Linked DNA regions of Modestobacter italicus. The main gene of each other region encodes a partner of the protein of the gene in region 2 in a complex. Links are inferred from orthologs where the notes say so. Each region holds a gene or a part of one and is shown on either strand. Other genes may lie near its edges.

Evidence for each region. The genes of interacting proteins can lie anywhere in the genome.
Region 1: the proteins of uvrB (region 2) and pcrA are in contact, whole or in part, in a crystal structure (PDB 7EGT), measured with the Thermus thermophilus proteins. The link is inferred for Modestobacter italicus from one-to-one orthologs. Residues at the interface, in WP_096411307.1 of Thermus thermophilus: Glu23, Leu25, Arg26, Asp27, Gly28, Glu29, Arg30, Phe31, Arg55, Glu326, Asp327, Phe328, Glu379, Ser382, Gln383, His398, Gly400, Arg401; in WP_096412145.1 of Thermus thermophilus: His654, Arg656, Phe657, Gln666, Asp668, Glu669, Lys680, Arg681, Leu682, Ser683, Lys685, Tyr686, Ala687.

The regions. Positions count from the first base shown.
Region 1 is NC_017955.1:4,844,049-4,849,583, reverse strand. The notes cover bases 1,205-4,217. They hold pcrA (DNA helicase PcrA), read left to right. Parts: upstream 1,205-1,571; coding sequence 1,572-3,863; downstream 3,864-4,217. Other genes in these bases: MODMU_RS22915 (VOC family protein), read right to left, coding at 3,925-4,217; MODMU_RS22925 (chorismate mutase), read right to left, coding at 1,205-1,315. In the rest of the region: MODMU_RS22935 (PIG-L deacetylase family protein), read right to left, coding at 1-56; MODMU_RS22930 (RNA polymerase sigma-70 factor), read right to left, coding at 84-974; more of MODMU_RS22925, read right to left, coding at 1,037-1,204; more of MODMU_RS22915, read right to left, coding at 4,218-4,320; MODMU_RS22910 (M23 family metallopeptidase), read right to left, coding at 4,352-5,308. UniProt on the Escherichia coli protein: A helicase with DNA-dependent ATPase activity. Unwinds DNA duplexes with 3'-5' polarity. Translocates on single-stranded DNA with 3'-5' polarity. Initiates unwinding more efficiently from a nicked substrate than double-stranded DNA.
Region 2 is NC_017955.1:3,650,412-3,655,859, reverse strand. The notes cover bases 923-3,848. They hold uvrB (excinuclease ABC subunit UvrB), read left to right. Parts: upstream 923-1,289; coding sequence 1,290-3,407; downstream 3,408-3,848. Other genes in these bases: MODMU_RS17470 (TerC family protein), read left to right, coding at 3,753-3,848; glgX (glycogen debranching protein GlgX), read right to left, coding at 923-1,012. In the rest of the region: more of glgX, read right to left, coding at 1-922; more of MODMU_RS17470, read left to right, coding at 3,849-4,868; MODMU_RS17465 (hypothetical protein), read left to right, coding at 4,874-5,404. UniProt on the Escherichia coli protein: The UvrABC repair system catalyzes the recognition and processing of DNA lesions. A damage recognition complex composed of 2 UvrA and 2 UvrB subunits scans DNA for abnormalities.

The DNA.
Region 1 (5,535 bases), 1.2 Mb from region 2 along the record:
GCGAGCACGCACAGCGCGCGCTCGACGTGGGCGGCCGGTCCGGAGGGCAGTGGCATCACCCGGCGGAGCCTAGTGAAGGGCGATCAGCCCACCAGCCCGGCCAGCTTGTCCGGGTTGAGCACCACCAGGGCCTGCTCCACCCGGCCGTCGGCCACCACCAGCGAGACGGCGATCGCCGGGCCCGCCGGGCCGTCGACCACGACGCCCGGTGCGCCGTTGACGTCGACGAGCCGCACGGTCAGCCCCGGCTGGGAGAGCCCCTGCGACGAGACGGCGACCAGGAACCGGGCGGCCTTGTCCGCGCCGACGATCGGCCGCAGCGCCGCCTTGGCCTGCCCGCCGCCGTCGGTGAGCAGGACGACGCCGGGCGAGAGCACCGCCAGCAGCGCGTCGACGTCCCCGCCCACGCAGGCGGCCAGGAACCGCTCGGTCACCTCCCGCTGCGCCCGCCGGTCGGTGTCGAACCGGGGCCGCCGGGCCTGCACGTGCTCGCGCGCCCGGTGCCCCAGCTGCCGGACGGCCGCCTCGGACCGGTCCAGGACGCCGGCGACCTCGGCCCAGCTCATCCCGAAGACCTCGCGCAGCACGAACACCGCCCGCTCGGTCGGGGAGAGCGTCTCCAGGACCACCAGCACGGCCAGCGACACCTGCTCGCCCAGCTCGGCGGCCTCCTCGGGACCTCGGGCGTCGTCGGTCAGCAGCGGCTCGGGCAGCCACGGCCCGACGTAGGTCTCCCGGCGGGTGCGGGCCGACCCCAGCCGGTCCAGCGCCAGCCGGGTGGCGACCCGGACCAGGTAGGCCCGCGGGTCGGCGACGTCGCTGCGGTCGGCGGCCGACCAGCGCAGCCAGGCGTCCTGCACGACGTCCTCGGCGTCGGCGACGCTGCCGAGCATCTGGTAGGCCACGCCGAACAGCAGCCGCCGGTGCTGGTCGAAGGCACGGAGCCCGGCGTCCGGTGCGGCCTCGGGTGTCATGACGGGCTCCTCCTCCACGGGGTGTGCCAGGGAGACGGAGCAGCCCCGCCGGACGTGACAGCTCAGAGCCGGCCGCGGCCCTGGCGGAGCAGCATCATGCCGAGCGCGGCGCCGTCCGGGCCGAGCGCGGCGCGGAACCGGGAGAGCACCCGCTGCTCGCGGGACAGCGACAGCCGCATGCCGCCGGCGGCGGTGCGCAGCGCCCCGATCTGCTGCGAGATGGCGACCCGGCGCTGCACCAGCTCGATGATCTGGGCGTCGCAGGCGTCGATCTCCGAGCGCAGGGCGTCGATCGGGTCGGTGCCCTCGGCGGCGGGCGTGGGGGCGGGGCTGGTGCTCATGGTTCCTCCGGGCGGGGAGAGGCCCGCGACCCAGGAGACGAGGAACGCCCCGGGCCGTGGGCCCGGGGCGTCGTGGGGAGTGGCTGCTCAGCCAGCTGTCACGGACACCGGGACCCGGTGGCCGTAGGAAAACTCGCGGCTGCGCAGCACGCCGGGGAGTGTGCCACAGCACGTCGGCCGGCGGCCAGCCCCGCCGTCCCCAGGCGACACGCGGGGCGCCGGACCTGTCGGTGCCGCGGCCTAGAGTGGCGGGGTCATGAGCAGCCCCCAGCGCACCCTCCCCGGCACCGCCGCGATCCCCCGGCACACCTCCGGCCAGACCGGTCGGGAGCTGGACCGGATGCTCGCCGGGCTCAACGGCCCGCAGCGCGACGCGGTGGTCCACGAGGGCAGCCCGCTGCTCATCGTGGCCGGCGCCGGGTCGGGCAAGACCCGGGTGCTCACCCACCGCATCTCCTACCTGCTGGGCGCCCGAGGGGTGCAGCCCGGCGAGATCCTGGCGATCACCTTCACCAACAAGGCCGCCGGTGAGATGAAGGAGCGCGTCGCGGCCCTCGTCGGCCCGCGCGCCCGGGCGATGTGGGTGTCGACGTTCCACTCGATGTGCGTCCGGATCCTCCGCGCCGAGGCCGCCAAGCTCGGCATGAAGAGCTCGTTCACCATCTACGACCAGGGCGACTCGGTCCGGCTCATGACGATGGTCGCCCGGGACCTCGACCTCGACGCCAAGCGCTACCCGGGCCGCAGCCTGGCCAACCAGGTGTCGAACCTGAAGAACGAGCTGGTCGACGAGGAGTCCTACAGCCCGCTGACGGCGCCGGAGAAGGTGCTCAAGGAGGCCTACACGCTCTACCAGCGGCGGCTCCGCGAGGCGCACGCGATGGACTTCGACGACCTGATCATGACGACGGTCCACCTGCTGCAGGCCTTCCCCGACGTGGCCGAGCACTACCGCCGCCGTTTCCGGCACGTGCTGGTCGACGAGTACCAGGACACCAACCACGCCCAGTACGTGCTGGTCCGGGAGCTCGTCGGCACGGCCGGCGGCCCGGTGCCCCCGGCCGAGCTCTGCGTGGTCGGCGACGCCGACCAGTCGATCTACGCCTTCCGCGGCGCGACGATCCGCAACATCGACGAGTTCGAGCGCGACTACCCCGAGGCGACCACCATCGTCCTGGAGCAGAACTACCGCTCCACCCAGCGCATCCTGCGGGCGGCCAACCAGGTCATCGCCCGCAACACCTCGCGCCGGCCGAAGAACCTGTGGTCCGACGCCGGCGACGGCGAGCTGATCGAGGGCTACGTCGCCGACAACGAGCACGACGAGGCCGCCTGGGTCGCCGAGCAGATCGACGCGCTGACCGACGAGGGGCTGGCCCAGCCCAAGGACATCGCGATCTTCTACCGCACCAACAACGCCTCCCGGGTCTTCGAGGAGGTGTTCATCCGCGTCGGCATGCCCTACAAGGTCGTCGGCGGGGTGCGCTTCTACGAGCGCCGCGAGGTCCGGGACGCGCTGGCCTACCTGAAGGTGGTCGCCAACCCGGCCGACGTGGTGAGCCTCCGCCGGGTGCTGAACACCCCGAAGCGGGGGATCGGCGAGCGCGCCGAGTCGGCCGTCGAGCGGTTCGCCGACCGGGAGCGGATCCCGTTCGCCAGCGCCCTGCGCCGCGCCGCCGAGGTCGGCGAGCTGGCCACCCGGTCGCTCAAGGCCATCCAGGAGTTCGTCGCCCTGCTGGAGGAGTTCGAGCAGCTGGTCGAGACCGGGTCCGGCCCCGCCGCGCTGCTGGAGAGCATCCTCGACCGCACCGGCTACCTGACCGAGCTGTCGGCGAGCACCGATCCGCAGGACGAGGGGCGCGTCGACAACCTCAACGAGCTGATCTCGGTCGCCGCCGAGTTCGAGGCCGGCACGCCCGGCGGCACGGTCACCGACTTCCTGGAGCAGGTCTCCCTGGTCGCCGACGCCGACCAGATCCCGGTCACCGGGGACGACGCCGGCGTGGTCACGCTGATGACCCTGCACACCGCCAAGGGGCTGGAGTTCCCGGTCGTCTTCCTCACCGCGCTGGAGGACGGCGTCTTCCCGCACCTGCGCGCCCTCGGCGACCCCCGCGAGCTCGAGGAGGAGCGCCGGCTGGCCTACGTCGGGATCACGCGCGCGCAGAAGCGGCTGTTCCTCTCCCGCGCGACCGTCCGCACCAGCTGGGGGCAGCCGGCCTACAACCCGCCGTCCCGCTTCCTCGACGAGCTGCCGACCGACGCGGTGCACTGGGCACGCACCGAGCCGGCGCACACCACGCCGATGAGCTCGGCGCAGGCGCGGGTCGCGGCCACCGGGCTGTCCACCGGCGGCCTGCGCGGCGGCGCCGGCAACCGCGCGGTCATCAGCGTGGACGTCGGCGACCGGGTCAGCCACGACGCCTTCGGCCTCGGCACGGTGGTCGAGGTCACCGGCATCGGGGACAAGGCCCAGGCGACCGTCGACTTCGGCTCCGGCGGCACCAAGCGGTTGGTCCTCCGCTACGCCCCGCTCGTCAAGCTCTGAACGGCCCCGCTGCAGGGTCCCGCGCCGCGCGAAGCGTGGCGTGGGGGGCAGCGGGGTCCTTTCACTCGAAGCCGATGAGCCAGTGGACGCCGAACCGGTCGACGACCTGCCCGTCGGAGGCGCCCCACGGGCGCTGCTGCAGGTCCTCGACGACCCGCCCGCCGGCCGCGAGGTCGGTGAACCAGCCGCGCAGGGTGGCCGGGTCGGCGGCACCCAGCAGGGAGAACATCAGCCCGGCGCACCGGAGGGGCGGCTCGTCCCCGGCCACGTCGGCCGCGAAGAGGGCGACGGGTCCGTCGACCAGGTAGCCGTGCGCGACCGCGTCGGCCGGACCGTCCTGGCGGCCGAACTCGGCGAAGGAGTGCGCTGCCACGCGGCCCCCGAACACCTCGCCGTAGAACGACAGCGCCTCACGCGCGGTGCCGGGCAGGTGCAGGTAGGGCGTCGGAGCGGTCATGCGCGGGGATGCTAGAGGCGAGCCGGGTGAATCAGCGTACGGACAGACCGCGGTCGGCGAGCCACTCCTCGGGGTCGGTCGGTTTGCCGCTCATCCCGCCGAGGTGGATCTGGAAGTGCACGTGCGGGCCGGTCGACTGTCCCTCGTTGCCGACCTTCGCGATCTGGTCGCCGGCCGAGACGACGTCCCCGGCCCTGACGTTGTAGTACTTCATGTGGCCGTAGACCTCGACGTTGCCGTCGGCGTCCTGGATGTAGACGGCGTTGCCGTAACCGGTCGCCGGGCCGGCCCGCAGCACGACGCCGTCGGCAGCGGCGTAGATCGGGGTGCCGAGCGGGGCGGCCAGGTCGAGCCCCCAGTGCATGGTGCCCCAGCGCTGGCAGAAGCAGGTGGTGAGCCGGCCGTCGGTGGGGACCACGAAGTCGGGCTCGCGCGCCGCGCGCGACGCGGCGATCTCGCTGAGCCGGGCCTGCGCCTCCGCCTGGCTGATCTCCGCGCGGGCGCCGGCGTCGTCCACGCCGCCGGAGAAGCTGGAGTCGGAGACGCCCAGGCCGTAGTCCTGGCCGGAGGCCAGCGGGGAACCGGCGTCCGAGCCGAACCCGCCCAGCCCACCCAGGACGCCGGTGAGCACCGCGCCGACCACGGCGGCGGCCAGCAGCATCGGGGTACGCCGGCGCGGCGGGCGGCGCAGCGCCGCGGGCACCGGGACGGTCGGCCGGCGGCGGGCGGGCCGGAGCTCCTCTGCCGGCTCGTCGAGCGGGGCAGGGACGACGGCGGGGGAGTCGGTGCCGGCCGACGGGGCGACGTCGGCGGTGGCCGGGGCCTCGGCGCCGTCGCCGTCCACGCCGGGCTCGTCGGACTCGTCCACCTGGGAGGCCGCCCAGGCCGCGTCCCAGTCCCAGGCGCCGTCCGGCGCCACGAACTCCGTGCTGGCGGGACCGGCGTCGAGGACGGCGGCGAGGCCGTCCTCGGACCGCGTACGGCCCACGAGCTCACGGAGACGGGACAACGGGCACCTTCCGGGGGCAACACCACGGGGGGAGCCGTGGGGTCTGACGTGCACCAGACGGTCATGGGATCGGCAGGTGCACCACGCGACGGGACCACTCTCGGGAGGTGAAATCCCACCGGTGTGGTTCGGACGCTAACGACGGCCCGTGCCGGGTTCAACGACCTGACAGCGCGTGTTGCACCCGGCTGCGCTGCGTAGCGACA
Region 2 (5,448 bases):
CGACGTGCATCTCGGTCACCCAGTAACGCAGCGAGTCCATGATCAGCTGCAGCGACTGCGGGGTCGCCACGTTCAGCGAGTTCCCGGTGCCGGTGGTGTCCATGTAGTACTGCTTGTCGTCCTCGACCAGGCGGTAGTAGGCCTGGTTGTCGATGCCGCGGAACGACAGCGTCGGGCCCATGTGGTTGCCCTCGGCGGTGTGGTTGTAGACCACGTCGAGGATGACCTCGATGCCCGCCTCGTGCAGGGCGCGGACCATGCCCTTGAACTCCTGGACCTGCTGGCCGTCGGTGTCCTGCGCGTACTCGTTGTGCGGAGCGAAGAAGCCGATCGTGTTGTAGCCCCAGTAGTTGCGCAGGCCCTTCTGCTGCAGGGTGTCGTCCTGCACGAACTGGTGCACCGGCATCAGCTCGATGGCGGTGATCCCCAGGCTCTGCAGGTGCTCGATGACCGCGGGGTGCGCGACGCCGGCGTAGGTGCCGCGCAGCGCCTCCGGCACCCGCGGGTGGGTCATCGTCAGCCCCTTGACGTGGGCCTCGTAGATGACCGTCTTGTTGTACGGCGTCTTCGGCGGGCGGTCCACGCCCCAGTCGAAGTACGGGTTGATGACGACGGACTTCGGCATGTGCGCCGCGGAGTCGTCGTCGTTCTTCTCGCCGTTCTCGAAGCGGTAGCCGAAGACCGACTCGTCCCAGTCGATCTGGCCGTCGATGGCCTTGGCGTACGGGTCGAGGAGCAGCTTGGCCGGGTTGCACCGCAGGCCCTGCGCGGGGTCGTGCGGGCCGTGCACCCGGAAGCCGTAGCGCTGCCCGGGCTGGATGCCGGGGAGGAAGGCGTGCCAGACGTAGGCGTCCATCTCCGGGAGGCGGATGCGCGTCTCGTTGCCGGCCTCGTCGAAGAGGCACAGCTCGACCTTCTCGGCCACCTCGCTGAAGATCGCGAAGTTGGTGCCGGTGCCGTCGTAGGTCGCGCCGAGGGGGTAAGCGGAACCGGGCCACACCTGGGTGGTCATGGGGAAGGTCGTCCTCCTGCTGAGCGCCCCGGCGCAGGCGCGGGGCATGGGTCGTGGCAGCTGAACCGGGGGGTTCGCTGTCGGATGCCCGCAGTCGGGCCTCCGCACACCTGGCATGACCCAGGACACGTGTGCGGGGCCGCTCGTGCGGGCAGCACGTGCCCGGAGTGTGCCAGCCCCGGTCGAACGGCCCGCTGACCTGCACTCCGTCGTCCGCCAGCACCGCGGGACGACGGGAGCTCCCGTTCTGTCGCACCCCCGTCGTACCGTCGACGGCGTGTCCACCTCCACCGACATCCGGCCCACCCGCGGGCGGTTCCAGGTCGTCAGCGAGTTCGAGCCCTCCGGTGACCAGCCGACGGCGATCAAGGCCCTCGCCGAGCGGGTCAACGCGGGGGAGACGGACACCGTGCTGCTGGGTGCCACCGGCACCGGCAAGTCGGCGACCACCGCCTGGCTGATCGAGCAGGTGCAGCGCCCGACGCTGGTCATGGCCCCGAACAAGACCCTCGCCGCCCAGCTGGCCAACGAGTTCAAGGAGCTGATGCCCGACGCCGCCGTCGAGTACTTCGTCTCCTACTACGACTACTACCAGCCCGAGGCCTACGTCCCGCAGACGGACACCTACATCGAGAAGGACTCCTCGATCAACGAGGAGGTCGAGCGGCTCCGGCACTCGGCGACCAACAGCCTGCTCACCCGGCGCGACGTGATCGTCGTCTCGACCGTCTCCTGCATCTACGGCCTGGGCACGCCGCAGGAGTACGTGGAGCGCGCGCTCAAGGTGAAGGTCGGCGAGCAGCGCGAGCGCGACGAGCTGCTGCGCACCCTGGTCACCGAGCAGTACACCCGCAACGACCTGTCGTTCACCCGCGGCACGTTCCGGGTCCGCGGCGACACGATCGAGGTGTTCCCGGTCTACGAGGAGCTCGCCTGCCGGATCGAGATGTTCGGCGACGAGATCGAGCGGCTGTACTACCTGCACCCCCTCACCGGCGAGGTCGTGCGCGAGGTCGACGAGCTGTTCGTCTTCCCGGCCACCCACTACGTCGCCGGCCCGGAGCGGATGGAGCGGGCGATCCAGACCATCGAGGCCGAGCTGGAGCAGCGGCTCGCCGAGCTGGACAAGCAGGGCAAGCTGCTGGAGTCCCAGCGGCTGCGCATGCGCACCACCTACGACATCGAGATGATGCGCCAGGTCGGGTTCTGCTCCGGGATCGAGAACTACTCCCGGCACATCGACGGCCGCGCGCCCGGGTCGGCCGGTGCCTGCCTCATCGACTACTTCCCCGACGACTTCCTGCTCGTCATCGACGAGTCGCACGTGACGGTGCCGCAGATCGGCGGCATGTACGAGGGCGACATGAGCCGCAAGCGCACCCTCGTCGAGCACGGCTTCCGGCTGCCCTCGGCGATGGACAACCGGCCGCTGAAGTGGGAGGAGTTCACCGACCGGATCCACCAGACGGTCTACCTGTCGGCCACGCCGGGGCACTACGAGCTCGGTCGGGTCCAGGGTGACGTGGTGGAGCAGGTCATCCGCCCCACCGGGCTGATCGACCCCGAGGTGGTGGTCAAGCCGACCAAGGGCCAGATCGACGACCTGGTGCACGAGATCCGGCTGCGCACCGAGAAGGACGAGCGGGTCCTGGTCACCACGCTGACCAAGAAGATGTCCGAGGACCTCACCGACTACCTGCTCGAGCTCGGCATCAAGGTCCGCTACCTGCACTCCGAGGTCGACACGCTGCGCCGGGTGGAGCTGCTGCGCGAGCTGCGCCAGGGCGAGTACGACGTGCTCGTCGGCATCAACCTGCTGCGCGAGGGGCTCGACCTGCCCGAGGTGTCGCTGGTGGCGATCCTCGACGCGGACAAGGAGGGCTTCCTCCGCTCCGGGACGTCGCTGATCCAGACGATCGGCCGCGCCGCGCGCAACGTGTCCGGGCAGGTGCACATGTACGCCGACAAGATCACCCCGTCGATGGCGCAGGCGATCGACGAGACCAGCCGCCGGCGCGAGAAGCAGATGGCCTACAACACCGAGCACGGCATCGACCCGACGCCGCTGCGGAAGAAGATCGTCGACATCCTCGACGGCATCTACAAGGCCGCGGAGGACGCCGAGGCCTCGACCGAGCTGCTGGGCGGGTCGGGCCGGCAGCAGTCGCGGGGCAAGTCGCCGGTGCCGGGGCTGTCGTCGAAGAGCAAGGCCAAGGCCGGCTCGATCGACGTGCAGGGCCTGCCGCGCAACGAGCTCGCCGACATGATCACCAACATGAACGAGCAGATGCTGGCGGCCGCCCGCGAGCTGCAGTTCGAGGTCGCCGCCCGCCTGCGCGACGAGCTGAACGAGCTCAAGCGCGAGCTGCGCCAGTTCGACGCCGCCCACGCCTGAGCCGGCGGCCGCCGTGAGCTGACGGTGCGCGCCCAGGCCGGGTCCCGACCCCGGGAACCCGGCCTGCGCGCACACCGCTGCGGGCTGCCGGACCGGTCAGGCGAAATGTGCGTCCGCTGGGAACCCGCACCACCGGTTGAGCGTTCACCCTCATGACGAACCGCGTCAGGTCCGGCGATGACGCCTGGGCAGGAGCGGTTCGACGTGGAGGGGAGTATCCCGCCGCGGCACCGTCGTCAACACGAGGTCCCATGACCTCCGGCGCTGCCGGCCGACCTGACCAGGTCGGTGGGAGAGACCTCCGGGCACTGACGCACCCGCCAGTAGCACCGGAGGAACACACGCATGGACGTCCCCTTCTGGATCTGGGCGATCACGATCGCCGCGATCGTCGGGATGCTGGTCTTCGACTTCGTCGGCCACGTCCGGACCCCGCACGCACCCTCGCTGCGCGAGGCGGCCACCTGGTCGGCGGTCTACATCGGCATCGCCGTCGTCTTCGGGCTGCTGGTGCTGTGGTTCGGCGGCGCAACCCCGGGCGGTGAGTACTTCGCCGGCTACATCACCGAGAAGAGCCTCTCGGTGGACAACCTCTTCGTCTTCGTCCTCATCATGGCCAGCTTCGGCGTGCCGAGGATCGCCCAGCAGAAGGTGCTGCTCTTCGGCATCACCTTCGCCCTGGTGCTGCGCACGATCTTCATCCTGGTCGGCGCCGCGGCCATCGAGAACTTCAGCTGGGTCTTCTACCTCTTCGGCGCCATCCTCATCTACACCGCCTGGGTGCAGGCCCGCAGCGGTGGCCACGGCGGCGAGGAGGAGTACCAGGAGAACGCCGTCCTGCGGCTGGTGCGCAAGGTCGTCCCGACGACCGAGGAGCACCACGACGACAAGATGACGGTGAAGCTGCAGGGCAAGCGGTACATCACCCCGCTGGCCATCGCGCTGATCGCCATCGGCACCGCCGACATCATCTTCGCCGTCGACTCGATCCCGGCGATCTTCGGCCTCACCCAGGACACCTACCTGGTCTTCGCCGCCAACGCGTTCTCCCTGCTGGGTCTCCGGCAGCTGTTCTTCCTCATCGACGGGCTGCTCGACCGGCTGGTCTACCTCGCCTACGGCCTCGCGGTGATCCTCGCCTTCATCGGCGCCAAGCTCGTCATCCACGCGCTGCACACCAACGAGCTGTCCTGGGTCAACGGCGGCGAGCACATCACCGTCATCCCGGAGATCCCGACCTGGCTGTCGCTGGCGGTCATCCTGGTGACCCTGGTGGTGACGACGCTGACCAGCCTCCGGCACGACCGGAAGGTGCGCGAGCGCCGTCAGGCCCGGGACGCCGCCCGCCCGGTGGAGGCCGGCACGGCTGCCGGCACGGGCACGAACTCGGACACCTACACCGGCACGGACGACGACGCCGACCCGGTCGACGAGCAGGTCCGCCCGGCGGCCGGCAGGTGACCGGCGTGGCGTTGCTCGCGGCCCGCGCCGAGGTCGCCGAGCGGTCCCCGGTCCACCCGGTCGACGGGCTGACCGACGTGCTCGGCCTGCTCGACGACCTCACCGTGCTCGGCCGGGTGGTCGACGGGCTGGCCCGCCGGCTGGACGACGTCTCCGGCGTCCGGCCCGGCGAGCTGCAGGCGCTGGCCGCGGTCGCGGAGGGTGCCGAGCACCCCCGCGCCGTCGCCCGGCGGACCGGTCAGGTCGACGAGGCCGGGCCGGCGACCGTGGACCAGCTGGTGCGCCGCGGCCTCCTCGGCCGGCACCGGCACCCGGCGTCCCCGGCCGGTGCGGGGGAGGCCTCCCTGGTGCACCTGACCGAGGCCGGCCGGGTGGTGCTGGACCAGGCCGAAGGGCTGCAGATCCGCGTGCTGGGCGCCCTCCTGCAGCAGGTGGGGGACGCCGAGGCGCAGCGGCTGCGCGGCACGGTCCGCACCCTCGGGAGGGCGCTCGCGGCGCCGACCCCCGAGTCGGTGGAGCAGCCCGCAGGCGGCTGAGCAGCCGCTCAGCAGGGGTTGGACCAGCGCACAGCCGGAGCTCT